One region of the Rhodopseudomonas palustris HaA2 genome, then DNA from elsewhere that is predicted to be linked to it. Evidence: predicted binding sites of a transcription regulator. Region 1 holds the regulator's gene; each other region holds the start of a gene.

The links. Region 1 encodes PhoB, which activates phosphate uptake and scavenging genes when phosphate is short. Its sites were predicted from a motif close to TGTCATNNANCTGTCAT; they were not measured.
Region 2: phnD (phosphate/phosphite/phosphonate ABC transporter substrate-binding protein) is a predicted target of PhoB. The motif match lies at 4,230-4,246, and genes of this name have one in related genera.
Region 3: ugpB (sn-glycerol-3-phosphate ABC transporter substrate-binding protein UgpB) is a predicted target of PhoB. The motif match lies at 6,749-6,765, and genes of this name have one in related genera.
Region 4: RPB_RS02425 (STN domain-containing protein) is a predicted target of PhoB. The motif match lies at 997-1,013, and genes of this name have one in related genera.

The regions. Positions count from the first base shown of each region.
Region 1 covers NC_007778.1:870,286-878,106, reverse strand. The annotation lists gene argF (ornithine carbamoyltransferase) at 1-268, opposite strand, end outside; gene RPB_RS03980 (aspartate aminotransferase family protein) at 328-1,551, opposite strand; gene RPB_RS03975 (GcrA family cell cycle regulator) at 2,028-2,537, shown strand; gene phoB (phosphate regulon transcriptional regulator PhoB) at 2,877-3,578, opposite strand; gene phoU (phosphate signaling complex protein PhoU) at 3,642-4,358, opposite strand; gene pstB (phosphate ABC transporter ATP-binding protein PstB) at 4,384-5,208, opposite strand; gene pstA (phosphate ABC transporter permease PstA) at 5,205-6,050, opposite strand; gene pstC (phosphate ABC transporter permease subunit PstC) at 6,053-7,051, opposite strand; gene pstS (phosphate ABC transporter substrate-binding protein PstS) at 7,327-7,821, opposite strand, start outside.
Region 2 covers NC_007778.1:2,197,865-2,205,685, reverse strand. The annotation lists gene RPB_RS09735 (DUF2277 domain-containing protein) at 1-58, opposite strand, end outside; gene RPB_RS09730 (SOUL family heme-binding protein) at 205-831, shown strand; gene RPB_RS09725 (DoxX family protein) at 828-1,262, shown strand; gene RPB_RS09720 (hypothetical protein) at 1,350-1,913, shown strand; gene bfr (bacterioferritin) at 1,992-2,471, opposite strand; gene RPB_RS24085 ((2Fe-2S)-binding protein) at 2,608-2,817, opposite strand; gene RPB_RS24870 (hypothetical protein) at 2,722-2,985, shown strand; gene RPB_RS09710 (hypothetical protein) at 3,254-3,568, shown strand; gene RPB_RS09705 (hypothetical protein) at 3,800-4,084, shown strand; gene phnD (phosphate/phosphite/phosphonate ABC transporter substrate-binding protein) at 4,430-5,341, shown strand; gene phnC (phosphonate ABC transporter ATP-binding protein) at 5,433-6,275, shown strand; gene phnE (phosphonate ABC transporter, permease protein PhnE) at 6,275-7,084, shown strand; gene phnE (phosphonate ABC transporter, permease protein PhnE) at 7,086-7,821, shown strand, end outside.
Region 3 covers NC_007778.1:730,779-738,599, reverse strand. The annotation lists gene hpf (ribosome hibernation-promoting factor, HPF/YfiA family) at 1-232, shown strand, start outside; gene ptsN (PTS IIA-like nitrogen regulatory protein PtsN) at 507-968, shown strand; gene RPB_RS03320 (DUF1150 family protein) at 1,118-1,384, opposite strand; gene RPB_RS03315 (Hsp20 family protein) at 1,435-1,860, opposite strand; gene RPB_RS03310 (sn-glycerol-3-phosphate import ATP-binding protein UgpC) at 2,015-3,109, opposite strand; gene ugpE (sn-glycerol-3-phosphate ABC transporter permease UgpE) at 3,114-3,962, opposite strand; gene ugpA (sn-glycerol-3-phosphate ABC transporter permease UgpA) at 3,962-4,843, opposite strand; gene RPB_RS03295 (endonuclease domain-containing protein) at 4,866-5,261, opposite strand; gene ugpB (sn-glycerol-3-phosphate ABC transporter substrate-binding protein UgpB) at 5,368-6,660, opposite strand; gene RPB_RS03285 (CaiB/BaiF CoA transferase family protein) at 6,992-7,821, opposite strand, start outside.
Region 4 covers NC_007778.1:526,531-534,351, forward strand. The annotation lists gene RPB_RS02420 (HNH endonuclease) at 45-602, shown strand; gene RPB_RS02425 (STN domain-containing protein) at 1,221-1,859, shown strand; gene RPB_RS02430 (RNA polymerase sigma factor) at 1,852-2,400, shown strand; gene RPB_RS02435 (FecR family protein) at 2,492-3,445, shown strand; gene RPB_RS02440 (filamentous haemagglutinin family protein) at 3,642-7,821, shown strand, end outside.

The sequences.
Region 1 (7,821 bases):
TGGTCTCGCCGCGGCCGAGCTGCATCTCGGCGCCGGTCAGCATGATCGACTCGCCGCCGAGCTGGCGCATGCCGACGTCGAACGAGACGCGGGTGCGCGTCGAGGGCTTCTCGAAGATCATCGCCAGCGTCTTGCCGGCGAGCGGCTTGTCGGCATCCGCATTGGCCTTGCGCTTCGCCTTCATCGCCACGCCGGCGGCGAGCATATTGCGCAGCTCCGAGGTCGGGACCTCGGTGAGATCGAGGAAATGCCTCGGGGCGCTGGTCATCGCTGGACTCTCGATCGTACTCTTGGAACTACTCACCGCACGATTGGTAGCGCTGCTCATCACACCGCCTCCCGCTGCGCGGCCTGGCCGGACAACACGCCGCAGGCGCGCTCGAGCCGCGTCACCGCCTCGTCGATCTCCACCTCGTCGACGATCAGCGGCGGCAGCAGCCGCACGACGTTGTCGCCGGCGCCGACCGTGAGCAAATTCTGGTCGCGCAGGGCGGCGACCAGATCGGTCGACGGCACCACCGCCTTGAGGCCGATCAGCAGCCCTTCGCCGCGGATCTCGCTCAGCACCTGCGGATAGCGATCGACGATGCCGGCGAGCTTCTGCTTCAACAGCAGCGACATCCGCCGGACGTGATCGAGGAAGCCGGGCTCCAGCATCACGTCGAGCACCGCATTGGCGGCGGCGACGGCGAGCGGATTGCCGCCGAAGGTCGAGCCGTGCGAACCCGGCGCCATGCCCTCGGCGGCATCCGCGGTGGCGAGGCAGGCGCCGATCGGGAAACCGCCGCCGAGCGCCTTGGCCAGCGACATGATATCGGGCGCCACGCCGATCCGCTGGTAAGCGAACAGCTCGCCGGTGCGGCCCATGCCGGTCTGTACCTCGTCGAAAATCAGCAGCAGGCCATTGCTGTCGCACAGATCGCGCAGCGCGCGGAAGAACGCCGGCTCCGGCGAACGGACCCCGCCCTCGCCCTGCAGCGGCTCGATCAGGATGCCGGCGGTGGTCGGGCCGATCGCCTTCTTCACCGCGTCGAGATCGCCGAGCGGCACTTGGTCGAAGCCGTCGAGCGGCTCGCCATAGCCTTCGAGATACTTCGCCGAGCCGGTGGCGGCGAGCGTGCCGAGCGTGCGGCCGTGGAACGCGCCCGCGAAGGTGATGATCCGGGTGCGCTCCGGATTGCCTTTGGAGAAATGGTGGTGCCGCGTCATCTTCAGCGCGCACTCCATCGCCTCCGCGCCGGAATTGGCGAAGAACACGAAATCGGCGAAGCTCTGCTCGCACAGCCGCGCGGCGAGGCGCTCGCCGTCCGGACTCTTGAACAGGTTCGACATGTGCCACAGTTTGGTCGCCTGCTGCTGCAACGCTTCGACCAGATGCGGATGGCAATGGCCGAGCGAATTGACCGCGACGCCGCTGGTGAAATCGAGGTAGCGCTCGCCGGTGGTCGAGATCAGCCAGGCACCCTCGCCGCGCTCGAAGGCGACATCCGCCCTCGCGAACACCGGCAGGAGATGGGACGTAGTAGCTGCACTCGACTTAGCACTCGACATGGCCGATCCGATCGGAAAAACGGGCCGCCGGCCCGGCCGCGTCAGCGCGGTCGCGGTCCAACGTGCCCCGGAAACGAAAGTACCCCGGAAACGAAACGTGCCGCCTTTCCAGGCGGCACGTGTAGTCATTCTAGGTGTGCTGAAGTGCCTGTCAACCGGGCTTCCGCTGGGGTTCCCCCGGACTTCTCCGCAGGTCGCCGCTGTGACGGACAAGACTCACTTGCGAGAGAAGGTGTGGACGCACCAGGTCTGACTCTTGCGCGTGAGTCACGCCATATTGTAGCGTTTTCCTCGTCAGGCACGACATGTCGTGCGCGGTTTGTAATCCTTTACGAGTTCTCGGTCGGGGCGCAACGCCCGGACGGCACCGGCCGTCCGGCGAGGGTTAAGGGATTCTGACGGCACGACAATTGACGACCTCGCAGCCGCGGTTCGGCGCTGGACCAGTACCGCGCGGCAGGAAGGGATTTAAGACGATGACAACATTGACTTGGACCGACGAGCGCGTCGAGCAGTTGAAGAAGCTATGGGAAGGCGGGCTGTCGGCGAGTCAAATTGCCGCGGAGCTCGGCAACGTGACGCGCAACGCCGTGATCGGCAAGGTCCATCGGCTCGGCCTGTCGGGCCGGGCCAAGAGCCCGTCCTCGGCGGCGCCGCGCCAGCGCAAGGCGCGCCCCGCCCAGCACATGATGCGGGTGACGCGGCCGGTGGCGCGCGGCAATACCGCGCTGGCGCATGTGTTCGAGGTCGAGGCCGAGCCCGATCCGATCGCGATCGACAACGTCGTACCGATGAACCAGCGGCTGTCGCTGCTCGAACTCAACGAAGCCACCTGCCACTGGCCGGTCGGCGATCCGTCGAGCCCCGAGTTCTTCTTCTGCGGCGGCAAATCGCTGCCCGGCCTGCCGTATTGCGCGCATCACTCGCGCATCGCCTATCAGCCGGTCGGTGACCGCCGGCGGCAGGCGCCGAAGACGACGCGGTAATCACGCCTCTGCGCGGGGCAATGCCGCCACCGCGCGGCACCCGTTCTGGCCCGGAACGCGCTGCGAGCGTTTCTGCCCGGCACGCGCTCCCGACGGTCCTCGCCCGGCTCGACCGGGCGATCCAGTCACCCGGAGCGCCCGTTCATTCTCACCAACACTCGGGAATACTGGATCCTCCGCTTTCGCGGAGGATGACGGCTGGGGTGTGAATCGGATGCCGTGGGCGTCAAAACCCGTAGCCCGCATGAGCGCAGCGATATGCGGGAGGCACCGCTCGAACCCCGCATGGCGATGCGCTCATGCGGGCTACCGACTTGCTCCTGTTGAAGCGCTTCGCGCTTACTCCACCTTGGCGAAGCGATCGTCGAGCGCGTAGCCGGCGCCGCGCACGGTGCGGATCGGGTCCTGCTCGCGGCCCGGATTGAGCAGCTTGCGCAGACGGCCGATGTGGACGTCGACGGTGCGCTCGTCGATGTAGATGTCGCGGCCCCAGACGCCGTCGAGCAGTTGCTCGCGGCTGAACACCCGGCCGGGATGCTCCAGGAAGAATTCGAGCAGGCGATATTCGGTCGGGCCGAGATCGATCGGCCGGCCGCTGCGCGCGACGCGGCGCTTGTCGCGGTCGAGTTCGAGATCGCCATAGGTCAGCACGGTGGCGAGCCGCTCGGGTGCGGCGCGACGCAGCAGACCCTTCACCCGCGCCAGCAGTTCCGGCACCGAGAACGGCTTGACGATGTAGTCGTCGGCGCCGGTGGCGAGGCCGCGGACGCGTTCGCTCTCCTCGCCGCGCGCGGTCAACATGATGATCGGCAACTGCTTGGTGTCGGTCCGCGCCCGCAGCCGGCGGCACAGTTCGATGCCGGAGAGACCCGGCAGCATCCAGTCCAGCACCACCAGATCCGGCAGCCGCTCCTTCATCCGTGTGTCGGCATCGTCGCCGCGGGCGACGGTTTCGACGTCGTAGCCGTCGGATTCGAGATTGTATCGCAGCAGCGTGGTCAGCGCTTCCTCGTCTTCAACCACCAGAATGCGCGCACCCATGTGTCGTCCTCGTCTTCAGTCGAGCGTATCCGGGATGCGCTCCGCATCCCGCCGTCCTGCGCGTCAGTTGCCCGGCGTCGCGTTGGCGAAAGTCGTCATGTCGCCCTTCGGGCGCTTTTCGAGAAGCTGCTCGCCCTCGACCATGTAGAACACCGTCTCGGCGATGTTGGTGGCGTGATCGCCGATCCGCTCGATGTTCTTGGCGCAGAACATCAGGTGGATGCAGAACGAGATGTTGCGCGGATCTTCCATCATGTAGGTCAAGAGCTCGCGGAACAGCGAGGTGCAGATCGCGTCGACTTCCTCGTCGCCGTTCCACACCACCATCGCGGCCGGCAGGTCGTGCGCGGTGTAGGCGTCCAGCACCGACTTGACCTGCGACTGCACCAGGTCGGTCATGTGCTCGAGGCCGCGGATCAGCTTCAGCGGGTGGAAGTCGCTGTCGATCGCGTTGACCCGCTTGGCGATGTTCTTCGACAGGTCGCCGATCCGCTCGAGATCAGTGGCGACGCGCATCGCGCCGACGATCTCGCGCAGGTCGACCGCCATCGGCTGCCGCCGCGCGATCGTCAGCACGGCGCGCTCCTCGATGACGCGCTGCATCTGGTCGATCTCGGAATCGGCCGCGACGACGCGGGCGCCGAGTGCGACGTCGCGCCGGACCAGCGCGTCGACCGAATCGACGATCTGGCGCTCGGCCAGGCCGCCCATCTCGGCGACCATCCGGGTCAGCTCCTGCAGGTCGCCGTCGAACGCCTTGGTGGTGTGCTCGAAGCCCATATTCATTCTCCTCGCGCCTGGCGCGTCAGCCGAACCGGCCGGTGATGTAGTCCTGGGTGCGCCGGTCGTTCGGCGAGGTGAAGATCTTGTCGGTCGGACCGAATTCGATCAGTTCGCCGAGATACATGAAGGCGGTCGATTCCGAGACGCGCGCCGCCTGCTGCATGTTGTGGGTGACGATGGCGATCGTGTACTCTTCCTTCAACTCGTCGATCAACTCCTCGATCTTCGCGGTCGAGATCGGATCGAGCGCCGAGCACGGCTCGTCGAACAGGATGACTTCCGGCCGCACCGCGATGGTGCGGGCGATGCACAGACGCTGCTGCTGGCCGCCCGAGAGGCTGAGCCCCGAGGCGCTGAGCTTGTCCTTGACCTCGTTCCACAGCGCGCCGCCGCGCAGCGCCTTCTCGACCCGGCCGTCCATCTCCGACTTCGAGATCTTCTCGTAAAGCCGGATGCCGAAGGCGATGTTCTCGTAGATCGTCATCGGAAACGGCGTCGGCTTCTGGAACACCATGCCGACCCGCGCCCGCAGCAGATTGAGGTCGAGCTTCGGATCGAGAATGTTGTGACCGTCGAGCATCACCTGCCCCTCGGCGCGCTGGCCGGGGTAGAGGTCGTACATCCGGTTGAAGATCCGCAGCAGCGTGGACTTGCCGCAGCCGGACGGGCCGATGAAGGCGGTGACGCGGTTGGCGGCGAGATTGAGGTTGATGTCCTTCAGCGCGCGATTGTCGCCGTAGTAGAAGTTCAGATCGCGCACGGTGACTTTCGCCGGGCCCTCGGGCTGCACGATGGCTCCGGGAGCCGGTCCGGCCGGAAGACTGGTCGTAAAGGAGATATCGGTCATTTCGGGGTCCTCTCGGCGCCGAGAATGCGCGCGCCAATGTTCAGGGCAAGCACGGTGAGGGTGATGATCAGCGCTCCGGTCCAGGCCAGTTGCTTCCAGTAGTCGTAGGGGCTCTGGACGAAGTTGTTGATGGTGACCGGCAGGTTGGCCATCGTCTTCGACAGGTCGAGGCTGAAGAACTGGTTGCTGAGCGCGGTGAACAGCAGCGGCGCGGTTTCGCCGGCGACCCGCGCCGTCGCCAGCAGCACGCCGGTGATCAGGCCGGCGCGGGCGGCGCGGTAGGAGATCCGCTTGATCACCAGCGAACGCGGCAGGCCGAGCGCGGCGGCGGCCTCGCGCAGCGAGCCCGGCACCAGCAGCAGCATGTCCTCGGTCGTGCGCACCACCACCGGGATCACGATCACCGCCAGCGCCAGCGCGCCGGCGAAGGCCGAGAACCCGCCCATCGGCACCACCACGGCGCCGTAGATGAACAGGCCGATGATGATCGACGGCGCGCTCAGCAGGATGTCGTTGATGAAGCGGATCACCGAGGTCAGCCGGTCGTAGCGGCCGTATTCGGCCAGATAGGTGCCGGCGAACAGCCCGAGCGGCGCGCCGACGCCGACGCCGATCAGAGTCATGATCGCGGAGCCGACGATGGCGTTGAGCAAGCCGCCTTCGGCGGAGCCCGGCGGCGGGGTATTCTCCGTGAAGATCTGGACGCTGAGGCCGGCGAAGCCGTTGTAGAACAGCGTGAACAGGATCATCGCCAGCCAGGACACGCCGAACAGCGTGGCGCCGTAGCACAGCGCCTTGATGGTGAAGTCGGAGCGGCGACGGGATGCATAAACCGGATTCATGATCAATTCCCCGCCTTCTTTTCGAGCCGCATCAGCATCAGCCGCGCCGCCGTCAGCACCAGGAAGGTGAGGATGAACAGCAGCAGGCCGAGCAGGATCAGTCCGGACTGGTGCAGCCCGTCGCTTTCGGCGAATTCCGAGGCGATCGCCGCCGAGATCGTGGTGCCGGGCGAGAAGATCGAGCCGGTGATCCGGAAGGCGTTGCCGATGATGAAGGTGACCGCCATGGTTTCGCCGAGCGCGCGGCCGAGCGCCAGCATGATGCCGCCGATCACGCCGACCCTGGTGTAGGGGATCACCACGCTGCGAACGACTTCCCAGGTGGTGCAGCCGACGCCGTAGGCGGCTTCCTTGAGCACCGGCGGCACGGTCTTGAACACGTCGACCGAGATCGCGGTGATGAACGGCAGCACCATGATGGCCAGGATCAGCGAGGCGTTGAACAGGCTGAGATAGGAAGGCGGACCGGCGAAGATCGTCTCCAGCACCGGCACGCCTTCGAAGGCGCGGATCATGTAGGGCTGCATGTAGTTCGCCATGAACGGCCCGAGCACGAAGAAGCCCCACATGCCGTAGATGATCGACGGGATGCCGGCCAGCAGTTCGACCGCGAGGCCGATCGGGCGGCGCAGCCAGTTCGGGCACAGTTCGGTGAGGAAGATCGCGATCCCGAGCCCGATCGGAATGGCGATCACCATGGCGATGATCGACGTGACCAGCGTGCCGTAGATCGGCCCGAGCGCGCCGAGGATCGGCGGGTCGTTGGCCGGCGCCCAGCGCTGGGTGAACAGGAAGGAAAACCCGAATTCCCGGATTGCCGGCCATGCGCCGACGATCAGCGACAGGATGATGCCGCCGAGGATCAGCAGCACCGAAATCGCGCAAGCGCGCGTGGTCCAGTAAAACGCGGTATCGCCGGCCTTGAACGCGCCGAGAGCCCTCGCGCGGTCATAGGGTCCGGCGGCCTCCATTCCAGTGCTCTGAACCGCCATGTCTGCCACGCCCGTCACCCTGATGTTGTTACGCTACCCGGACACAACGCGCGCCCTGAAGCGATTTGTTTGAAACCTGATCGCGATTGAACGAAGGCCGAAGCCGCGCATCTCAAGAAACGAATCCGGAACGAGACGCACGGTAATCACGTCGGGAGCGGCGCGGCCGGGCCCGGCGCAGGCACCGGGATCCATGGTCACGTCGTGGCGCCTGGATCCCGGCCTGGCTGGTGTCACCCGCGGCCGGACGACGTCCGGTCCGCGAGTGTCGTTGTCGGTTTCGATCAGCTCTTGATGTCGGCAGACCAGGTCTTTTCGATCTGCTTGACCACCGAAGCCGGCATCGGGATGTAGTCGAGCTCTTCGGCCATCTTGTCGCCCTTCTCGAACGCCCACTTGAAGAACTTGAGGGCTTCGGCGGAGGCCGCCTTGTCGGTCGGCTCCTTGTGCATCAGGATGAACGTCGCGGCGGTGATCGGCCACGAGGTCTCGCCCGGCTGGTTGGTCAGGATCAGGTAGTAACCCTTGGCCTTGGCCCAGTCGGCGTTCGCGGCGGCAGCCTGGAACGCAGCGATGGTCGGCTGAACCGCCTTGCCGGCGCTGTTCACCAGACCCGCATAGGTCAGCTTGTTCTGCTTGGCGTAGGCGTATTCGACGTAGCCGATCGAGTTCTTGGTCTGACCGACGTTGCCGGCGACGCCTTCATTGCCCTTGGCGCCGACGCCGACCGGCCATTCCACGGCCGTGCCCATGCCGACCTTGGTCTTCCAGTCGGCGCT
Region 2 (7,821 bases), 1.3 Mb from region 1:
TTTCATCCTCGGTCGCCGGCGGCTCGAAGTTGAACAGCGTCTTGATATTCCGGCACATGCTCGACCTCCGACATTGGTACGCTCGCGTGCGAGCGTAACGCCGAACGCCGGGCGCGCAATGTGGAACCGATCTCGCACGCAGCTCTTGTGATCGCCGTCCCTGTGCTTAGCTGAGGCTGCAGGTCACCCGCTGCGAGGACGTACATGTCGGCGATTTGGTACTACACCGTGCTGGTGTTCGAATCCGTGATCGGCGTGTTCGGGCTGCGGATCTACGAACAACCGCCCTATACGGTGCTCGACCGCCCCGCCGACGCCGTCGAAATCCGCCGCTATGCGCCGCGCGTCGCCGCCGAGGTCGCGCTCGATCGCGAGGACCGCGCCGACGGCCAGGCCTTCAGGCTACTGTTCAACTACATCGCCGGCGCCAATCGCAACGCGTCGGGACAATCGGAGCGCGTCGCCATGACGACGCCGGTCGATGTCGCGCGGTCCGAGAAAATCGCGATGACCGCGCCGGTGCAGACCGAGCGCAACAACGGCGCCGTCCGGATGCGGTTCTTCCTGCCGGCGACGCTCACGCCCGATACCGCGCCGACGCCGGCCGACGACCGGGTCAGGATCGTCACCGTGCCCGAGGAAACGATCGCGACGCTGCGCTTCACCTGGACCGGCCGCGACCTCGCCGAACGTCAGCGGCAACTGATCGCGGCGCTGGACCATTCGCGATGGCAGCCCGCCGGCGCGCCCTACGGCCTGTTCTACGACGCCCCCTTCACGATTCCCTTTCTGCGCCGCAACGAAGCCGCGGTGACGGTGACGGCGCGATGAGCGAGGCGGCGCAGAGCGGCGGCCACTCGTCGAATCCGTGGCGCGCCGTTTTGCGCTGGATCCTCGCTGCGTTCTTCGTCGCAGCCGGCGTGGCGCATCTCGCCGTGCCCGACAAGCTGCTCGCGATGACGCCCGGCTGGGTGCAGTTCGCACCGCAGGTGATCCTGCTCACCGGCCTGTGCGAATTCGCCGGCGCGGCTGCGCTGGTGACGCGGCCGCTACGCTGGTGGGCCGGCGTCGCGCTCGCGCTGTATTCGCTGTGCGTGTGGCCGGCGAATATCATGCACGCGGTAGACGGCATCGAAATTCCGGGGCTGCCGAGTAGTTGGTGGTATCACGGCCCGCGGCTCGCGGCGCAGCCGCTGATCATCTGGGCATCGCTGTATGCCGCCGGCGTTGTGGACTGGCCGTTCCGGCGCCGACGCGCCTGACGCAGCGCGGACGATACGACCAGGTTGCAAATTCTCTTGCTTGCTACCCGTCACGGTTGCAGAATGGAACCAAGATGGGAGGCTGCGTTGCATCGCTCGTTGCGTATCCTGATGCAGGTCTCGGCAGGTGCGGCGACCATGGTTCTGGCCGGGTGCGTCACCGATGCCGGCACCACCCGGTCCGGCAACTGGCTGATCGATCAGAAGCCGGACCGCATCACCGGCACCCCGGTCGCCGGCGCGATCACGCGGGTCTGGGGCGCCACCAACAGCAACGACGGGGTGATCCGCAACGCCCTCCTGCAACTCACCTGCTTCGAGAATCGTCCGATCGCGAAGATCGCCTTCGAGTTCAAGATCGGCTCCGACCGCAACACCAGTCTCGGCTATCGCTTCGACGACAAGCCCGGCCGCGATGCGGTCGAGTCCCGCGTTCTGCTCGGCTATCGGGTGATCGTCATCGAGGACACCGCCGCCTTGCAGCAGTTCATCGACGATCTGCGCGGTTCGACCCGGCTCTACGTCCGGATCCGCTCGCTCAATGCCGGGGTCAGTTCGGTGGAGTTCAAGGTCGCCGGCGCCGAGCCGGCGCTCGAGGCGGCCTATGCGGCCTGCCCGCTGACAACGACGCAGGCGCGCCGGACGACATAGCAGCCCTCGAGACCGTCGCTCGATCAAGCCGCAACGGGAGATCGGCGCGCCCCCGTTCAGAGGCGCGCCGCGCTCACATCAGTCGTGGAGTTCGCCGATGTGGTGCTGCTGATACAACTCGACGCCGATCCGGCTGACCAGTTCGATCTGGGTCTCGAGGAAATCGATGTGATGTTCCTCGTCCTTCATCAGCTGCTCGAACAGGTCGCGCGACACGTAGTCCTTGACGCTGTGGCAGTAGGTCGCCGCTTCCTGGTACAATTCGCGCGCGCCGATCTCGGCCTGCAGGTCGGAATTCAGCACTTCCTTGACGTTCTGGCCGATCCGCAACGGATCCAGCACCTGCATGTTCGGGAACCCATCCAGGAAGATGATCCGGTCGGTCAGCTTGTCGGCGTGCTCCATCTCCTCGATGGATTCCTTGCGCCAGACCTTGGCGAGGTCCTTCAGCCCCCAATTGTCGAGCAAACGATAATGCAACCAATACTGGCTGATCGCCGTCAACTCGCTCCGCAAACCGCGGTTGAGATATTCGATGACCTTGGCATCGCCCTTCATGACTTCTCCTGTCGCACGCCACGCATCCGGCGATTCACCGGCGCGGGAATTCCAGATTAGAATTGGAATAATTCTAGATCAGAATCCCAACGACTCGCAATCCCCGCGATCGCGAGGGAGGGCTGCATTTGAGGGCTCAGGAGACGTGGGCGTGCGCGTGAGCGTGGGCGGCCGAGCAGCCGGTGTCGTTCATGATCTTCCGAATCGTATGCATGCAGCGGCCGCACTGGCGGCTGCAGCCGAGACATCGATGGACCTCTCCGGCGCTGCGTGCGTTCCCGCCATCGGGATTCAACGCGCTTCGGACGTCGTGATCGGTGAGGACGTTGCAGGAACAGACGATCATGGAATTTCAGCAGTCCCAATGATGGCGGTGCAAACTCTGGATAGTCAGGAGATAGGTCGAAAGCAAAAGGAAAACGGCTGTTTTGAAGCTATTCCAAACTCGGTGAGCCGGTTTGATCTCGCTCAAGCGCGCGCCGCCCTGGACGCTGGCGGCCGGTTAGTTCGGTAGCGATACGTATCTTGTTCGACGTCGCGTTCCGCAGTCGACCGATTTCGACCCGGGCGGCAACACGGTGCGCTGCAGCGAATGCAGGTGAATCGGGGCGGTCTGGTGAACCATCGCGACGTCTGAACTCGGCGCTGGGCAGCGGCGACCTGTGAACATGGCAACTCTTGGACGTCTCCATTCATCGATCGTTCAACAGTATCGTGGAACCTTCCCCGCGACGTTGGAGCAGAGGGCCCGTCACGGACGGGCGGGAAGCGAAGGTGACGCCATGAGGAAACCATTGATGGTGCTGGCCGCAGCGGCGGCGCTGGGAGTGGCAGCGGTTGGCGCGCCGGCCCCGGCACAGGCGCATGACGGCTTCGGCGTGGGACTCGCCGCCGGGCTGCTCGGCGGCGCGATCGTCGGCGGCGCGGTGGCTGGTCCGGGCTATCCGGGCTATTACGGATACGGTCCCGGCTATTATTACCGGCCCGCGCCGGCCTATGTCGTCGGACCCGGCTACGATGCCGACTGCTACTGGCAGCGCCAGCGGTTCTGGGACGGCTATGCCTGGCGAATCCGCCGGGTGCGCGTCTGCGAATAGGATTGAACCTTCGGGCTCCTGCGCCGACTAACCAGTCTTCCCCTTGTCCTGACCGGACGGAGAAGCCTTGGGGCCTGAGCTTGGGTGGCCCGAAAAAGACCGCTTTTGAGGGACAGTGATCGGCAGCCGATCTGCGACGATTGACGGCATTGCGCTTTTTTGGTGCTGTGCGGTTGGCCTTGCGAGTTCATATCAACGCGCGCCGGTCGCGGCGCTACTCTGGAGAGACAAATGAAGAAGACTGTTTCGATCCTGGTTGCAGTCGCGACCCTCGCCGGTTCACTGGCCATCGCCGTTCCGCAGGCCAAGGCCGATGGCGGCCGGATCGCGGCCGGTGTTGCAGGCGGCCTGATCGGCGGCGCCCTGCTCGGCGGCGCAATCGCGGCCAGCCGTCCCGCCTATGCGGCGCCCGCGCCGGTGTATGTCGAGGAACCGGCCTGCCGCATCGTTCGCCAGCGCTTCTGGGACGACTATCGCGGCGTCTGGCGCTCGCGCCCGGTCGAAGTCTGCGATTGATCGATCTGCGATTGCGCTAGTCGATCGCACGATCCAGCGTTCCGAATATCTGCAAACCGGCCGATTTTTCGGCCGGTTTCTTTTTGGCTGCACTCCCGGCGCAGGGCGATCTCGCTCGGCCCCCCACCGGAAGTCTCGCACGGACTGTCACATAACCATCGCGCCTTCGGTCCATGATGCCGTGGATTGTCTCTGGGTTGCACCTCCGGGCCGATCCTTCGTTGTCCTCTCGTCGACCGCATCGTCGCGGTCCGTCTGGACCGACATTTCATTCCCCTCGACCCTCAGGAGAAATTCGTGATCCGTTCTGTTCTTCGGACCCTGGCCCTCGGCGCCGCTGTCGGCATGTCTCTGTCGAGCAGCGCGTGGGCCCTCGATCCCCGCTTCACCGATGCCGACGGCGACCTGTTGGCCGACGTTCCGACCAACGCGTCGGAGCAGATCGATCCCCCGGTGCTGGTGTTCGCCTACACGCCCGTGGAAGACCCCGCCGTTTACGCCAAGGTCTGGGAAGGCTTCCTGAAGCATATGGAGCAGGTCACCGGCAAACGCGTGCAGTTCTTCCCGGTGCAGTCCAACGCCGCCCAGATCGAGGCGATGCGCGCCGGCCGCCTGCATGTCGCGGGCTTCAACACCGGGTCCAATCCGATCGCGGTGAACTGCGCCGGCTTCCGCCCGTTCGCGATGATGGCGTCGAACAAGGACGAGTTCGGCTACAAGATGGAGATCATCACCTATCCGGGGTCCGGCATCGAGAAGATCGAGGACATCAAGGGTAAGAAGATGGCCTTCACCTCGGAGACTTCGAACTCCGGCTACAAGGCGCCCTCGGCCCTGCTGCGCGATCAGTTCAAGATGGAAGCGCAGAAGGACTACGAGCCGGTGTTCTCCGGCAAGCACGACAATTCGATTCTCGGCGTCGCCAACAAGGATTATCCAGCCGCCGCGATCGCCTCCTCGGTCAAGGACCGGATGATCGCGCGCAACGTAGTGAAGGCCGATCAGTTGAAGGTGATCTACGCCTCGGCGCCGTTTCCGACCACCGGCTACGGGATGGTCTACAATCTGAAGCCGGAACTGCAGGCCAAGATCAAGCAGGCGTTCTTCTCCTACCCGTGGGAAGGCACCGAACTCCTGAAGGAGTTCGAGAAGTCCGATCCGCCGCAGCAGAAGTTCATGGAGATCTCGTTCAAGGACAAGTGGCAGGTGGTGCGTCAGATCGATCAGGCGATGGGCGTCAGCTACGCCTGCAAGTAACACCCCCCTTGCCGAGCGGCGCCGTCCGGATTGAAATCCGGGCGGCGCGACGCATGTCGGGCGCCGGCCAATGCGATTCGGGGAAATCACCGTGCTGAGAATCGAAAACCTCGACAAGCGCTACAAGACCGGTGATCGGGCGCTGAAGGACGTCTCGCTCAGCATCGGCGCGGGTGACATCGTCGGCCTGATCGGCCCCTCCGGTGCCGGAAAATCCACCCTGATCCGCTGCGTCAACCGGCTGGTGCAGCCGACCGGCGGCTCGATCCGGCTCGGCGACACCGAACTGACCCGACTCGGTGGCACGGAACTGCGCAAGGCACGGCGCCGGATGGGAATGATCTTCCAGGAATTCGCGCTGATCGAGCGCCTCACCGTGATGGAGAACGTGCTGTCCGGCCGGCTCGGCTATGTCGGCTTTTGGGCGAGCTGGTTCCGGCGGTTTCCGCAGGCCGATGTGCAGCGCGCCTTCGCACTGCTCGCCCGGGTCGGGCTCAGCGAACAGGTCGACAAGCGCGCCGACGCGCTGTCCGGGGGCCAGCGCCAGCGCGTCGGCATCGCGCGGGCTCTGGCGCAGGATCCGGAACTGCTGCTGATCGACGAGCCCACCGCCAGCCTCGATCCGAAGACCTCGCGGCAGGTGATGCGGCTGATCACCGAACTCTGCGCCGAGCGCGGCCTCGCCGCCATCGTCAACATCCACGACGTCGCGCTGGCACAGCTGTTTCTGCCGCGCATCGTCGGGTTGCGCGCCGGCGAAGTGGTCTATGACGGACCCGCCTCCGGCCTCACGCCCGATGTCCTCACCCGCATCTATGGCGAAGAGGATTGGTCGAAAACCTCCGACGAAGACGCCGACTCTGTCGATGCGCCACCGCGCGCCGCCGACCTGCCCGCCTCGCTCAAGCTCGATCCGGCGCTGGCGCGACTGTAATGGACGCCATCGCCCGATCACCGGCGCCGGTCTGGCACCGGCCGCAACTCATCGAGAACCGCTGGCTGCGGATCACCGTCGCCGCCGCCGTGCTCGGCTATCTCTGGCTGGCGCTGTCGAGCGTCGACGTGGACTGGACCCGCGTGGTCGAGGGGATGGCGCGCGCCGCGCGGCTGTTCGCGGGATTCCTGCAGCCAGACTTCACGTCGCGTTGGAGCGACATTCAGCAGGGCCTGATCGAAAGCCTGACCATGACGGTCTGCGCGACCGTGTTCGGCGTGATCCTGGCGCTGCCGATCGGGCTCGGCGCCGCGCGCAACCTGGCGCCGGTGTGGCTCTACGGCGTCTGCCGCGCGGTGATCGCGCTGGCGCGGTCGTTTCAGGAGATCATCGTCGCGATTCTTTTCGTCGCGATGTTCGGCTTCGGCACCTTCGCGGGCTTTCTGACGCTGTCGCTGTCGACCATCGGCTTCCTGTCGAAGCTGATCGCCGACGACATCGAGGAGATCGACCCCGCGCAGGTCGAGGCGATCCGCGCCACCGGCGGCGGCTTCTGGCAGGTGATCGACTACGCGGTCGCCTCGCAGGTGACGCCGCGCGTGGTCGGCCTCACCGCCTATCAGGTCGACATCAATTTTCGCGAAAGCTCGGTGATCGGCATCGTCGGCGCCGGCGGCATCGGCGCTACGCTCAATACCGCGCTCGATCGCTACGAATTCGACAGCGCCGCGGCGATCCTCCTGATCATCATCGCCATCGTGTTGCTGTGCGAATACGCCTCCGGCTGGATCCGCAGGAAGGTGGCCTGAGATGGCGGTGACGATCGGCGCCGACGGCGCACAACACTGGCGCAGGCTGACGCCCGACGAACAGCGCTGGCGCTGGTTCGGCTGGTTGGCGCTGGTCGCCGTCGCGGTGCTGTGCTGGCGGATCATGACCGCGGACACCATCTGGGCGTTTGTCGAGAATGCCCCGCAGCAGGCCGTCGACATTTTCGGCCGGATGCTGCCGCCGCGCTGGAGCTATGCCGGCCAGCTCTGGAAACCGCTGTGGGACACGCTCAACATCGCCACCCTCGGCACCCTGATCGCGATCGTGATCGCGACGCCGCTGGGCTTTCTGGCGGCGCGCAACACCACGCCGAGCGTGGCTTTCGTGCGCCCGCTGGCGCTGTTCATCATCGTCGGCTCGCGCTCGATCAACGCGCTGATCTGGGGCCTGCTGCTGGTCGCGGTGCTCGGCCCCGGCGTGCTCGCCGGCATCATCGCCATCGCGCTGCGCTCGATCGGCTTCATCGGCAAGCTGCTGTACGAGGCGATCGAGGAAATCGACGACACCCAGGTCGAGGCGATCCGCGCCACCGGCGCGGGTCCCGGCCAGGTGATCAGCTACGGGATCTGGCCGCAGATCCTGCCGGCCTTCGCCACCATCGCGGTGTTCCGCTGGGACATCAACATCCGGGAATCCACCGTGCTCGGCCTGGTCGGCGCCGGCGGCATCGGGCTGGCGCTGGAGAGTTCGCTCAACACCCTGGCCTGGCCGCAGG
Region 3 (7,821 bases), 140 kb from region 1:
CGGCGACGAGGAACATCACGAGGACGCCTACAACCCGGTGATCATCGCCGAGGCCACCACCGCGATGAAGCGGTTCTCGGTGAGCGAAGCCGTGGTCGAACTCGACCTCACCGGCGCCCCGGTGCTGGTGTTCCTTCATGGCAGTTCGGGACGGGTCAACATCATCTACCGGCGCGCCGACGGCAACATCGGCTGGATCGATCCGCCGGCGCTGAACGGCGCCGCGGCCTGACGGAGCGGCGGCGGAGCCGGCCGGAGGTTGCGGCGAGATCGGGCATTGACGCCCGCCGACGCCTCTGCCTATGGTCCGCCGCCTTCCGACGCCGGTCCGGAACGGCCGGAGTTTGCGACCGCTGGCAGGGATGGTAGATTAGCTAGGTTGATGATTTCAGGGATGTTTTCCCCAAGCTACGGAACAGCTCGGCGGACCTCTGGAATTCGAGCTTGACGCCGCCTCCCCCTGTCCTATTTCACACTGACCGCACATCACATCCTCGGAACGCCGCATGACGATTACCGATCTGGTCGCGCCCGAGGCCGTTATCCCGGCGTTGAAAGTCATCAGCAAGAAGCAGGCGCTGCAGGAACTCTCTGCGCGCGCCGCGGAACTCACCGGCCAGAACGAACGCTCGGTGTTCGAGGTCCTGCTGCAGCGCGAGAAGCTCGGCACCACCGCGGTCGGATACGGTGTGGCGATTCCGCACGGCAAGCTGCCGAAGCTCGAGCGGCTGTACGGCCTGTTCGCGCGCCTGGAACGCCCGATCGATTTCGAAGCGATGGACGGCCAGCCGGTCGATCTGATCTTTCTGCTGTTGGCCCCCGAAGGGGCCGGCGCCGACCATCTCAAGGCGCTGGCGCGGATCGCCCGCCTGCTCCGCGACCAGGATGTCGCCAAGAAGTTGCGCGCCTCCCGCGACGCGCAGGCGATCTACTCGGTGCTGGCGCTGCCGCCCGCTACGGCCGCATAGTTCGCGGCCGCACCGCGGCTGCTCGGGATTCCATTCAGCATTGCGGAAGATCGGCGCCGGCTCGAGCGCACGCGGGGCAGTATCGATGCGGGCCGCCTACGCGGGACCCGTCGCCGGGCGCCCGCGTCGCGCAATGCGAACGTCAGCGTTCAGTGAACGCTGACGGCCTGCAGCTCCTGGCTCCAGGCATTGGCAACCGCCGATTCGCGGCTGTCGGTCAGCATGATCGGCGTGCCGTCGGCCGAATGCAGCGCAAACAGCTTGATGCCCGGCGCGATATGCGGCGCCTGCGGGAACAGCCCGGGGACATCCTCCGAACGAATCTGCTTCACATAGGCGATATGACCTTCGCCCAGATGCGCCAGCGCTTCCGGCGTGACGCTGGCATTGTCGTGATTTGTGCCCATTCCAGTCATGGTCTCGACTCCTCTGTCAGACTAAGCGGTCGAGTCCGCTACTCGTTCCATTATTCATGTTCCGTGATGGCGATTGTCTTAATGACCCGCTCCGGCTCCGGCCGGACCAGATCGACGGACAACAACCCGTTCTTCAAATCCGCGCCCAGCACCTGCATCCCTTCCGCCAGCACGAAGGTGCGCTGGAAGTGTCGCGCGGCGATGCCGCGATGGATGTATTGCCGGGTCTTGTCATCCTGCTGCCGGCCCCGGATGACGAGTTGATTTTCCTCAATCGTGACATCGAGTTGATCACGGGTAAAACCCGCCACCGCGAGCGTGATCCGGAGTCGTTCCGGATCGCCATTGCCGCGCTCGCAGCGCTCGATGTTGTAGGGAGGATACCCGTCGGCACCTTTCACGACGCGGTCGAGCGCACGCTCGATCTCGTCGAATCCCAGCAGAAAGGGACTTGATAACGTGGGAACACGAGACATCACAAAGTCCTCTCGAAGCGACTTTGAGGGGGTCCTTACGGCACCCCTGACCGTGCGGCACCTCGCCGTCCGGTCACAGCCAATATGGGCAATCCGGCACGCGCGTTCAAGAAGGCCGAAACAACGAATTTCGCCAGTGGGTTAGGCGAAGGGCTCAGAGCTCGATCCGGCGCCTTCCGTCGGCACTGAACAAATGCAGGTGTTGCGGCAAAGCCGTGGCAAACATGTGATCGCCGATCGCCGGCGCATCCTGGCCCGGGACCCGGACGATGATGTCGTCCGGTGGCAGTTCTCCCGGCTTGGAACTGACCGCGGTCGGGTCGCCAGCGCGCGACCGGGTCCCGTAGATGAAAGTTTCCGGCCCGACCCGCTCGATCGCCTCGACGGTGAGGTCGAGCGACAGCCCGTCCGTCGCTGCGGGCTCCCGTGAGATTACCAGGTCCTCGGGGCGGACGCCGAGAATGCCGGCCCCGGTCGCGGCGTTGCCGAACCGGGCGCGGACGCCCTCGGCGTCGAGCAGCATCAGGTTCATCGGTGGCGCGCCGATGAAGGAGGCGACGAAGGTCGTCGCCGGACGGGCGTAGACCTCCAGCGGCGAGCCGATCTGCTCGACGACGCCGGCGTTCATCACCACCAGAATATCCGCCAGCGTCATCGCCTCGAGCTGGTCGTGAGTGACGTAGATCGCGGTGGTGCCGAGCCGGCGCTGCAGCTTGCGGATCTCGACCCGCATCGCCACCCGCAGCTTGGCGTCGAGGTTGGACAACGGCTCGTCGAACAGGAACACTTTGGGCTGGCGCACGATGGCGCGGCCCATCGCGACACGCTGGCGCTGGCCGCCGGAGAGTTGCCGCGGCTTGCGGTCGAGCATGGTGCCGATCTCGAGAATCCGCGCCGCCTCCTGCACCCGCGCGTCGATCTCGGGCTTGGGCATGCCGCGATTGCGCAGGCCGTAGGCCATGTTGTTGTAGACGCTCATATGCGGATACAGCGCGTAGTTCTGGAACACCATCGCGATATCGCGATCGGCCGGCTCGATCTGGTTGACGATTCGGCCGCCGATGTCGATCTCGCCGGCCGTGATCGTCTCCAGCCCCGCCACCATCCGCAGCAGCGTGGACTTGCCGCATCCGGAGGGCCCGACCAGCACGCAGAACTGGCCGTCGCCGACCTCGAAATCGACGCCCTTGATGGCTTCGAAGCCGCCCGGATATGTCTTGCGGACGTTGCGGAGAACGACGTTGGCCACGATGCTACTTCTCCGTCTCGACCAGTCCGCGCACGAACAGTTTCTGCATCAGCACCACCACCGCGACCGGCGGCAGCATCGCCAGCACCGCGGTCGCCATCACCACCGGCCATTCGGTCAGCGCGTCCGACGTCACGATCATCTTGCGGATGCCGATCTGAATCGTCTGCATATCGTCGCGCGTGGTGATCAGCAGCGGCCACAGATACTGGTTCCAGCCGAGGATGAACAGGATCACGAACAGCGCCGCCATATTGGTGCGCGACAGCGGCAGTAGCGTATCCCAGAAGAACCGGAACGGCCCCGCGCCGTCGATCCGCGATGCCTCCAGCAATTCGTCCGGCACCGTCATGAAGAACTGCCGGAACAGCAGCGTCGCGGTCGCCGAGGCGATCAGCGGCAGCGTCAGCCCGGCATAGCTGTCGAGCAGATTGAGGTCGGCAACGATCTTGTAGGTCGGATAGATCCGGACCTCGACCGGCAGCATCAGGGTGATGAAGATCAGCCAGAAGATCGTCATCCGGAACGGAAACCGGAAATACACGATCGCATAGGCCGAGATCAGCGAGATCGCGATCTTGCCGACCGCAATCAGCATCGCCATCACGAAGGAATTGAACAGCATGGTGCCGACCGGCTCGCGGGTGGTACCCGAACTGCCGACGAACAACGTCCTGTAGTAGGTCTCGAGGAAATGCCCGCCCGGCAGCAGCGACATCTGGCCGTTGGCGATGGTGGCATTGTCCTGGGTCGAGGCGATGAAGGCGATGTAGACCGGAAACGCGACGATCAGCACGCCGACCCACAGGATCAGATGCGGCAGCAGGTTTCCGAATCTGCGGTGCTCGACCATCAGTAGTTCACCTTGCGTTCGACGAAGCGGAACTGGAACGCGGTGAGCGCGATGACGATGCCCATCAGGATCACCGACTGCGCCGCCGAGCTGCCGAGATTGCCGCCGAGCAGGCCGTCGCTGTAGACCTTGTAGACCAGCGTCTCGGTGGCCTTGGCCGGGCCGCCGCGGGTCATGGTGTCGATGATGCCGAAGGTTTCGAAGAAGGCGTAGACGATGTTGACGACGATCAGGAAGAAGATCGTCGGCGACAGCAGCGGGAACACGATGGTCCAGAACCGCCGCATCGGCCGCGCGCCGTCGATCGCCGCCGCCTCGATGACGCTTCCCGGGATCGCCTGCAGCCCGGCGAGGAAGAACAGGAAATTGTAGGAGATCTGCTTCCACGCCGCGGCGAGGATGATCAGCGTCGCGGCCTGGTTGCCGTCGAGCAGCGGGTTCCAGTCGACGCCGATCGCGCGCAGGCCGTGGGCGATCACGCCGAGCGAGGGGTTGAGCATGAAGATCCACAGCACGCCGACCACCGGCGGCGCCACCGCGTAGGGCCAGATCAGCAGGGTGCGATAGAACATCGAGCCGCGCAGCGGCCGGTCGGCCATCACCGCCAGCAGCAGCGCCAGCGACAGCGACGACACCGCGATCAGGACCGAAAACACGAAGGTGCGCAGGATGGCGCTGAAGTAGTCCGGGTCGGCCAGCAGCTCCTGGTAATTCTCGAACCAGACGAAAGTGGTCGACAGCCCGAACGCATCCTGCAGCAGGAACGACTGCGCCACTGCCTGCAGCGCCGGCCAATAGAAGAACACCAGCACCACCGCGAGCTGCGGCAGCACCAGCCAATAGGGCAGGAATTTGGATTGAAAGACGGCGTTCTTCAGCATCGTGCGGACTGCTTGAGCATGATCAGCTCCCCTCCCCCCGCTCTTGCGGCGGGGAGGGGTCGGGGGTGGGGGGCGCCGCGCGCACGGCGTCTACGATGATCTGCATGACGCCGTCGATGTTGTTCAGAACATCGTTATTCCAGAACCTGAGCACGCGATAGCCCGCGGCCTCGAGATAGCCCGTTCGAACGACGTCGGAGTTCGATCCGGCGTGCTGGCCTCCGTCGATTTCGATGACCAGTCGGAGGGCATGGCAGGCAAAGTCCGCAAAGTATGGGCCGATCGTCGCTTGCCGGCGGAAATGGGCCTCGGCAAAGCCCGGTCGACGCAGGCGCTGCCACAGCTTGCGCTCGGCGTCCGTCGGATTTCGACGGAAACTCCGGGCTCGTTGGATCCGCTGGTCGACTGTGCGTGCCATCAGCGTTCGTGCCTGGGGCACCCCCCACCCCCGACCCCTCCCCGCCGCAAGAGCGGGGGGAGGGGAGAAGAGCCCACCCATGACGGTGGTGCAGGTTGCGGAGTGCTTACTTCACCGCGGTCTTTTCGAACTGCCGCAGCATCACGTTGCCGCGGGTGACGGCTGCATCCAACGCTTCCTTGGCGGTCTTCTTGCCGGCCAGCGCCTGCTCGATTTCCTCGGCCCAGACGTCGCGGAGCTGAACCATGTTGCCGAGCCGCAGGCCGCGGGAATTCTCGGTCGGCGGCTTGTTGGTCAGTTCCTTGATCGGGGTCTCGAGATAGGGCTGGTCGTTGTAGAAGCCGTCGGCCTTGGCCTTCTCGTAGGCCGCCTTGGTGATCGGCAGATAGCCCGACGCCTTGTGCACCGCGACCTGACGGTCGGTGTCGGACAGGAAGGCGAGGAACTTGGCGACGCCCTTGTATTCGTCGGCGCTCTTGCCGCCCATCACCCACAGCGAGGCGCCGCCGATGATCGAATTCTGCGGCGCGCCGGCAACGTCCGGGTAGTACGGCATCGGCGCGTTGGTCCAGGCGAACTTGGCCTGAGACTTGACGTTGCCGAAGAAACCCGACGAGGTCAGGAAGATCGGGCACTCGCCGGAGGTGAAGCGGCCCTCGCCGGTGTTGGTGCGGCCGGAATAATCGTAGGTCTTGTCCTTCTGCAGCTCGATCAGCGTCTCCAGATGCTTGACCTGCACCGGGCCGTTGAACTCCAGCTTGGTGTCGAAGCCGTCGAGGCCGTTGGCCTTGCTGGCCAGCGGTACATTGTGCCAGGCGGAGAGCTGCTCGAGATTGACCCAAGTGACCCAGGCGGTGGAGAAGCCGCAGGTGGCGTAGCCGGCCGCCTTCAGCTTCTTGGCATCCTCGAACACCTGCGGCCAGGTCTTCGGAACTTCGGCGATCCCGGCCTTCTTGAGCGCGTCGAGATTGACCCACATCACCGTCGAGGACGAGTTGAACGGGAACGACAGCATCTCGCCCTTGGAGGTCGAGTAGTAGCCGGTGATCGCCGGCAGGTAGGCGTTGGGATCGAATGTCTCGCCGGTCTCCTGCATCAGCTTGTAGACCGGCTTCACCGCGCCGGTCGCCGCCATCATGGTGGCGGTGCCGACCTCGAACACCTGCATGATGTGCGGGGCGTTGCCGGCGCGGAACGCCGCGATGCCGGCGTTCATGGTGTCGGCGTAGCTGCCCTTGTAGGTCGGGACGACCTTGTAGTCGCTCTGCGCGGCGTTGAAGTCGTTGGCGAGCTTGACCACGACATCGTTGTTGCCGCCGGTCATGGCGTGCCACCACTGGATCTCGGTCGCCGCCTGCGCCGGCGCGATCAGCAGCGTGGCGGCGATCGTCGTCGCCATCGCAGCGGTCAGAGCTTTCAAACGAAAAGTCATCGAGAGCCTCCCAGTTTGGCCGTCATCTTCGTGTGGCGCGCGTTAGCAGCGCAGGATGACAGACACATGACCGTATACAGCGGCCAGAGCGTAGGGGGAAAGCGGTCACCCGACCAACCAAGAATAAAGACTGATGCGGGGACGGCGGGTGCGGCGCACTGCATTGCAGCATACCGGTTTGCAGCACGCTGGTTTACAGCACACTGGTTTGCAGCACACTGGTTTGCAGCAGACTTGGCCGCGCCCATCAGCCTGCGCGGCGACGGCTGCGGGCGCCGCAGCGCCCGCAGTTCGCGGATCAGCGCTTGCGTTCGGGGCCGCTGACGATGCCGTCGGCGACGAGCTTCGAGACTTCGTCCGGCGTGTAGCCGAATTCGCCGAGCACCTCGCCGGCGTGCTGGCTGAAGGTCGGCGGAATGTGGCGCAGGCTGGCCTTGGTACGGTCGAACCGGATCGGCGAGGCGATGCCTTTGTACCAGTCCTTCTCGATGATATCGCCGCGGGCCTTGACGTGCTCGCTGGCCAGCGCCTTGTCGATCGCCTGCACCGGCCCGGCCGGCAGGCCGGCGGCGAGCAGCTTGCGGCACAGCGGCTCGGCGTCGTGCTGGGTCAGGATCGCCTCCAGCTCCGCGCGCAGCGCCAGGCGGTTTTCGACGCGGTCGCGGTTGCGGGCGAAGCGCGGATCGGTTCCCAGCTCTGGCCTGCCGAGTTCGCGGCACAGCTTGCGGAAGGTGCCGTCATTGCCGACGCCCATGAAGATGTTGCCGTCCCGCGCCGCGAACACCGAATACGGATAGAGATTCGGATGTTCGTTGCCGGTGCGCGCCGGCGGCTTGCCGTGAATGAAGAAGTTCGCCGCGTGCGGATGCATGATGGCGAGGCCGGTTTCGAACAGCGTCGCCTCGACGAACTGCCCGAGCCCCGACTTCTGCCGCTCCAAGAGCGCCATCAGGATGCCGGTGCAGGCGTAAAGCCCGGTCGCCATGTCGACCAATGCCACGCCGATGCGGGTCGGGCCGCTGTCCGGCGTCCCGGTCGATTCCATCAGCCCGACCATCGACTGGATGATGGCGTCGTAGCCGGGATGGCCGCCATGCGGACCGTCGCCGCCGAAGCCAGAGATCCGGC
Region 4 (7,821 bases), 340 kb from region 1:
ATGCTGCTTCGCAGCGTCGATCGGTCGGGGGTCAGGAGCGTTTCTTGAACGCGCATGTCTCGCATGGCGGTTGGCCGGTGCTGGTTTTGAACGCGGATTTCCGGCCGCTCAGCTACTATCCGCTATCGCTATGGTCGTGGCAGGACGCGATCAAGGCGGTGTTCCTCGATCGCGTCAACATCGTCGCGCATTACGATCGCGCGATCCACAGCCCGAACCTCGAGATCCAGCTGCCCAGCGTCGTCTCGCTGAAATCCTTCGTGAAGCCGTCGACGCATCCGGCCTTCACCCGGTTCAACGTGTTCCTGCGCGACCGCTTCTCCTGCCAATATTGCGGCGCACCTGAGGACCTCACCTTCGACCACATCATCCCGCGCTCCAAGGGCGGGCAGACGACGTGGGAGAACGTGGTCGCGGCGTGCTCGCCGTGCAATCTGCGCAAGGGCAACATGACGCCGGCGCAGGCCCGGATGTTCCCGCGCCAGACCGCCTTCGCCCCGACCGTGCACCAGTTGCACCGCAACGGCCGGCTGTTCCCGCCGAACTATCTGCACGAGAGCTGGCTCGATTACTTGTACTGGGACACCGAGCTCGATCCGTAGCGAACTGATCGGCTACAGGAGATGTGACGGGACTCATGTGACGGGACTCAGAAGACCGCCAAGGGACACATAAAGCTGTGTCGTTTCGGATCGTGTCGCAATCGAATGTCTGTCACAGTCCTCGATCACCCAGCATAGATCACGTCAATCGCTTGTGTGGACACATTAAGAACGTGTCATTTGCGCTCCAAGAACGAGTCAGAAGCATCTGGGGAAATAAGCTGGCAATAAGCACTCATGATATGTGACGAGGATCAGATCATCCTAGGCCCCGCCCGCTCCGCTCGTGCTGATCGACGAGATCGAAAAGGCTGCGACGCACTCCGACTACCCTCGAAGCGGTGTTGCGGTCGGTCATCGCCGACATCGCCATCGGGATTGTCCGACGCGCGGCTGTCATAAAGCATTCTTATATTGTGGCGATAAGCTCTACAGTATCGTCCAAATCGTCCGATTTCGAGATGTGGGTCTGCTGTGTCCCGCCAGCACGTGCCTGATGACAGGAGGGGCGGGGCCACCAGATCGCTCATGGCCCGTTTGGCGGCTTTGGGATCCAAGCCTCGAAGCCGACTTGGTTTCGCGGCTTCGGCCACCGTAGCCACCATAGCGGGTACATGGGTGGCAAGCCTGGAGCTGGTGAAGGCTGCTTCCGCACCGAGCACTCCCTCGATCATTGCTTTCGACATTGCGGCACAGCCGCTGAGTTCGGCGCTCGACGCGTTCAGCGCGGTCACCGGACTTCAGCTCGTCTATGATGGGGCTTTGGCGCAAGGCCGCCGCTCGAATGCAGTCTTTGGCACGATGTCTCCGCAAGAGGCGCTCCGCGGACTGCTGGCGGGTTCCGGTCTCATGCCGGTGCGCGGCTCTGATGCGTTCACGGTGATTCCTTCGGACGCCGCAGGCCCCCCCAAGCAGACGCTTGCCGGTTTGATGCCTTATCTCGGCGCCATGCAGGCCAGCCTTGCGAGCGCCTTTTGCCGTTTACCGGAGACGCGGCCCGGCAGCTATGCCACCACGCTCGAATTCTGGATCGGCCCGAGCGGACAGATCCTGAAGCCGCATCTGTTCGGCTCGACCGATCCGGCGCGCGACCAGGCGATCGTGCGGTTGCTCGGCGACCTGTCGATCCAGCATCCGCCGCCGGATTTGCCGCAGCCGATTATCATCGCCATCGGCTCTCGCCCGCCGGCCGAGACCGGCGATTGCGCGCCGGAGCGGGGTGGCGCGCCGGCGCAGGCTCGGGCGCGCCATGACTGAGGCGAGCTGGACCGTGCTCCGCGAGGTGCTGGCGGAGCGCTATGACGAATTGTGCCGGCGGCTCGCTGTCCGTCTCGGTTCGAAAGAAGCCGCGCGCGAGACCCTGCACGAAACCTGGTTGCATCTGCGCAGCGGCAACGATCCGGTCGAGGTTCAGCGTCCGTTCGGCTATCTGCTGCGCACCGCCTTGAACCTCGCGATCAGCCGCGAGCGCACCGAGCAACGCCGCAACAAGCAGCTCGATGTGGTGGACATGCTCGAACTGGTCGATCCGGCGCCGGGTCCCGAGCGCGAGGCCGAGGCGCGGCGGCAGGTCGAGTTTCTCGAACAGGTACTGCAAGAGCTGCCGCCGCGGCGCCGCGCCATCCTGCTGGCATCCCGCGTCGAGGGCGTGCCGCTGAAGCGCATCGCCGAGCATCTCGGTCTATCGCAGCGCTTCGTCGAGATGGAATTGAAGGCGGCGCTGGAATATTGCGCCCGGCGGTTCGGCAAAAAGCTCACGCGGCGGTTCGGTCCGCGGTCGAAAGAAGCGTCTTCATGACATGGACGGATTTCGAGCCGCACCTTGACTTGGCGGCGTCGGTCTGCAGCTCTCTGGATCAATGATGCAATTCGACGACCCCCCGGAGCAATTGGGCGCGCTGCGCCGCGAAGCGCTGGAGCGCGTGCGCCGGCTCGGCTCCGGACGCGCCACACCCGCGGATGTCGAGGCCACCAAGCAGTGGGGCCGCCAGAGCCCGGATCACGCCGAGGCGCTGTGGCAGGCGAGCCTGCTCTGGGACCGGCTGGGCTGCGCTGGAGACAACGTGCTGCGACGCTCGGGTGCAGCTTTGGGGGGCGTGCAAGCGGCGGCGCCCGCACCGAGCCGCCGCGCGTTCGTCGCCGGCGCCGCTGCGACCGCAGCCGCGGCCTATCTCGTCGTTCGTCCGCCGCTCGATCTGTGGCCCTCGCTCGGCGATGTGATGGCCGACTACCATACCGCCACCGGCGAAACCAAAGACGTCAGCATCCCGGGCGATATCCGGCTGTCGCTCAACACGGCCACCAGCATCAAGCTGCAGAAGCCGGCGGATACGATCGAGCGGATCGAACTCCTCAGGGGAGAGGCCACCGTCACGGTCGGGGCGCAGCCGGGCCGCGAGCTGATCATCGTGGCCGGTGCCGGAGAGGCGAGAGCCCGCCACGCGCAGTTCAACGTCCTGCACGAGCAGGACGCGACCTGCGTCACCTGCCTTCAGGGCGAGGTGGAGGTGCGCCTCGGCACCGCCTCGTCGGTGCTGAGGCTGGGGCAGCAGCTCCGCTACGGCGCCGATGGGCTAGGATCGGCGACGCCGGCGGATATCGGGGAGGTGACGGCCTGGCGCGAAGGCCTGCTGATCTTCCACCAGCGGCCGCTGATGGATGTCGTCGCTGAGATCAATCGATACCGACCGGGCCGGGTGATGGTGGTCAATGCCGAACTCGGCCGGCGCGTTGTCAACGGCCGCTTCCGCGTCGACAATGTCGATGGCGTTATGGCGATGTTCGAACAGATCTTCGGCGCCAAGCTGACGCGGCTGCCGGGCGGCATCGTGCTGCTGGGCTGAATGACGCCGGGACTAGCGGGCGTTTCACGCAGTCCTGCGGGCGCCGGTGCCGGCAAGTCGATTTTTTCTCGTCAGGCCCAATTTGTCACTTCGGTGCGCCGCGGCCGAATAGCGTCCTTGCTGACGAAGGGGACTGGCATCGGCCGGTTTCCCGCCCTGGTCTGGCCGGGGCGCTTTCGCGTGACAAGGAATTCGCATGAGCCCCGCGCTTCACCACGACGTCGGCCGCCGGCACTCCCGCGTCACCGCCGAAGACGGCGGGCAGCTTCGCGTCACGGCGAAGCGTCGGGCGTTGTCGCGCAGGCTGATGCTCACCAGCACCAGCGCGCTGGCCCTGACGGTGCTGCTCACCGCGGCGCCGGCGATGGCGCGCTCGCTCGGCGGCGCGGCGCCGGATTATTCGGCGGCGGCGGTGGCGGCGGCTGCGGCCACGGCGGCGGCGCAGCAGGGTAGTGCGGCGGCGCAGCGGTCGGTGGAGTCGCTGACCCAGGCCGCGCAGGCGCTGCAGGGCATCCAGGCGGCGCAAGCCGCGGCACGGGCGGCCGCGCAGGCGGCCGGCGTGTCGGTGACGGCGCCGGTGGTGGTGCCGAACGGTCTGGCAGCGGGTGGGCTGGTGCCGGATTCCGGGCTTGCGGCGCCCGGGGCCGCGCGCCCGGTGCTGAGCTGGACCAATGCCAGGACGCCGGTACAGAGCGGGCCGGCCGATGCGCCGACCGTCACTGTGCAGCAAACCGGCGCGCAGGCGATCCTCAACTGGGCGAGCTTCAATGTCGGGGCGAGCACCAGTGTCGTGTTCGATCAGCAGGGCAACAGCAACTGGGTCGCGCTCAACCGCGTCGTCGGCGCCGCGTCGCCGAGCCAGATCCTGGGCAGCATCGGCGCCGATGGGTCGGTGTACATCATCAACCAGAACGGCATCATTTTCGGCGGCGCCAGCCAGGTCAATGTCGGCAGCCTGATCGCCTCGGCGGCTCAGGTCACCGACGCGCAGTTCAAGGCGAACGGCATCTATTCGAGCTTGTCGGGCTCATCGTATTTGCCGAGCTTCAGCGGCGCGACCGGCGCCATCACGGTGGAGCAGGGCGCGCTGATCAACACCAGCGCCCCCGGCGCCGTGACGCAAGGCGGCGGCTTCGTCATGCTGCTCGGCACCAGCGTCTCCAATGCCGGCACCATCACCACGCCCAAGGGCCAGACCGTGCTGGCCGCGGGCCGCGACTTCGTCGTCCGCAAGGGCTACGCCACCGACGCCAACAGCTTCTCGACCACGCGCGGCAACGAGATCGCGCCCGGGCTCTGGAATGCGAGCAGCAGTAGCTGGACGCCCGGCGGTGGTGCGGTGACCAACAGCGGTCTCGTGTTCGCCCAGCAGGGCGACATCACGCTGGCCGGCCATGCGGTGGCGCAGAACGGCGTCGCCATCGCCACCACCTCGGTCGACATCCGTGGCAGCATTCATCTGCTCAATGCGGCTTCGGATGCGAGCGGCAGCGTCACGCTCGGCGCGGCGTCGCTGACCCAGATCATGCCCGAGCTCGGCAGCGCCGACACCGCGCTCAACTCCAAGCGCGACGCGCTGATCGCCGATTCCGCGACACAGAATGCCGCCCGCGCCACGGCCTCCTTCGGCCAGTTCGGCAATCTGTCCAGCCTCGCCGACCGTCAGGATCTCGGCCGGGTCGAGATCGTCAGCGGCGGCGTGGTGACGTTCGACGGCGGCTCGCTGACGCTGGCGCAAGGCGGCCAGATCGCCGTCAGCGCGCGGGCGCGGGTGTTTGCGGCCGGGGATGCCGTGCTCGACGTCTCCGGTACCTCGAGCGTACTGCCGATGTCGGCCAACAGCCTGAAGATCAACGTTCAGCCCAACGAGATGCGCGACGCCCCGGTCAATCGCGAGTCCGGCGTGCTGACCAATCAGGACGTCTGGATCGACGCGCGCGATCTGGTGCTGGTGCCGGCCGGCACCGGCGGCTACGCGTCCGATCGTTACTACACCAAAGGCGGCCTGCTCGAAGTCTCGGGCTATCTGGCCAACACCGGTCACAGCGTCGGCGAGTGGACCGCGGTCGGCGGCATCATCACGCTGAGCGCGGCCGAACTGGTGGCGCAGGCGGGCTCGGTGTTCAACCTGTCGGGCGGCACGATCAGCTATCAGGCCGGGCAGGTGCTCACCAGCAACGTGATGGGCGCCGACGGGCGGCTGTATCCGATCGGCAGCGTGCCGGCCGACATGCCGATCATCGCGCTCGGCCGGAGCTTCACGGTCGATCATTCGCGCTGGGGCGTCAAGGACGTCTGGGGCAGCCCGAGCCACGGCGCAACGACGTCGCGCTGGGACGACGGCTACACGGTCGGCCGCGACGCCGGGCAACTCGTCCTGTCGGCGCCGACGAGCGTGTTCGAAGGCAGCATCGTCGCCGAAGTAATCACCGGCCTGCGCCAGACCGCGGCGCGGCCCACCGGAGTCAGCGACGGCTACAAGCTGACGCAGACGACGGTGCCGCTGGCCGGGGCGCTGATGCTCGGCCAATACGGCGCCATCGGCCGCACCGGCGCGGTGGCGAGCGAGGTGATCATCGGCGACGTCGCCGACATCACCTCCGGCCTCGGCGCCGAGGCCGCGCTGCCCAGCGGCCGCGCCAATACGGCGTGGTTCGATGCCGGCGCGCTCAACGAAGCCGGCCTCGGCGGGCTGTCGATCGCCTCCAGCAACAGCATCCGCGTCAGCTCCGACCTGACGCTGGCCCGCGGAGGCATCCTCGAACTGGTGGCGCCGACCATCGACGTCGCCGCCACACTCACCGCGCGCGGCGGCGCGGTGACGCTGAGCACGCTGCTGAGCCGGGTCTATCCGAACGGCGACAGCATCGGCAGGGGTACGCTGCCGCTGACTCCTGCGCTCGGCCGCGCCAGCATCACGCTGGAGGAAAATGCGGTCATCGACACGCGGGGCCTGTGGACCAACGCGCTGCTCGACCCGGCGGGCGACGCTTCCGGCCAGGCCTTCGCCGACGGCGGCGCGGTGACGCTGCGCTCCAGCGGCGACGTCACGCTAGGCACCGGCTCCATCATCGACGCCTCCGCCGGCGCCGCGCTGCTCGCGGGCGGCAAGCTCAAGGGCGGCAATGGCGGGAATATCTCGCTGATCGCCAGCGAGTCCCTGACCGACGTCAACGGCACCACCTCGGGCAATACGATCCACGGCGATCTGACGCTGCGCGGCACCCTGATCTCGTATGGCTTCGGCAAAGGCGGCAAGCTGACGCTGCAGACCGGGGGGAGCGTCAGCATCGGCGGCACAAGCGCGTCGCTGAACCTGTCGCCGGAGCTGTTCGGGTCGGGCTTCTCGGCCTATTCGATCAACGGCCTCACTCGTCTGATGGTGGCGGATGGCGTCGCGATCACTGCGACGATGCCGGTGCTGAGGGCAGACCCCAATCGCGCCTTCTCAGCGCCGAGCGGCGGCGCGGCCACGGCGGTGGCCAGCCTGTGGACGCCGCCGCTCTATCTCGAAAACCCCGCCAAGGGCACGCTCGCGCAGCGGGCCGGCGCGAGCGTCGCGCTGCTGTCCGGCGCCGGGGCCGACAGCAGTGGCTACATCACGACCGAGGGCGCGCTCAGCATCGGCACGGGCGCCTCGATCACGGTCGATCCGGGCCAGAGCGTGCGCCTCGCCGCCAGCGGCCAGGTGACGGTGGACGGCACCATCACGGCGCCGGGCGGCAGCATCGCCATCACCAATAATTACACTCAGCTGCACTATGTCGACCCGGCGGCGATGTCGGTGTGGATCGGCGAGCACGCGGTGCTCGACGTTGCGGCGCGGGCCTATATCGCGGCCGACGTCGCCGGCCGCCGCTACGGCGTGATCCCGGACGGCGGCGCCATCACGCTCGGCAGCACCGGCGGCGCTTTCAAGGTCATGGGCAGCTCCACGAATGAGGTCTACGAACCCGGCAACGAGGCCTCGACCCACGCCTATGTGGTGATCCGGCCCGGCGCCGTTCTCGACGCCTCCGGCACCAGCGGCGAGCTCGATATCGCGACCGGCGGCTCTCTGCGCAGTGCCTTCGCGCCGGTGACGGTGGCGAGCGACGGCGGCACCATCGCGCTGCGCAGCTGGTCCGGCATCCATGCCGAGGGCACGATGCAGGCGTTCGCGGGCGGGGCGGGCGCGGCCGGCGGCACGCTGATCGTCAGCCTGGAAGCGCCGATCCAGACCGCCGTGGCCAGCATCGTCGTGCCCACCAACCTGAAGGTGGGACGGGTGCTGACGGTGACGCAGGACATTGCCGGCACCCTGGCCGCGGGGCTTCAGCCGGGCCAGAGCGACGCCACCCTGGCACTCGGCCAGGGCACGATCGCGGTGTCGCAGA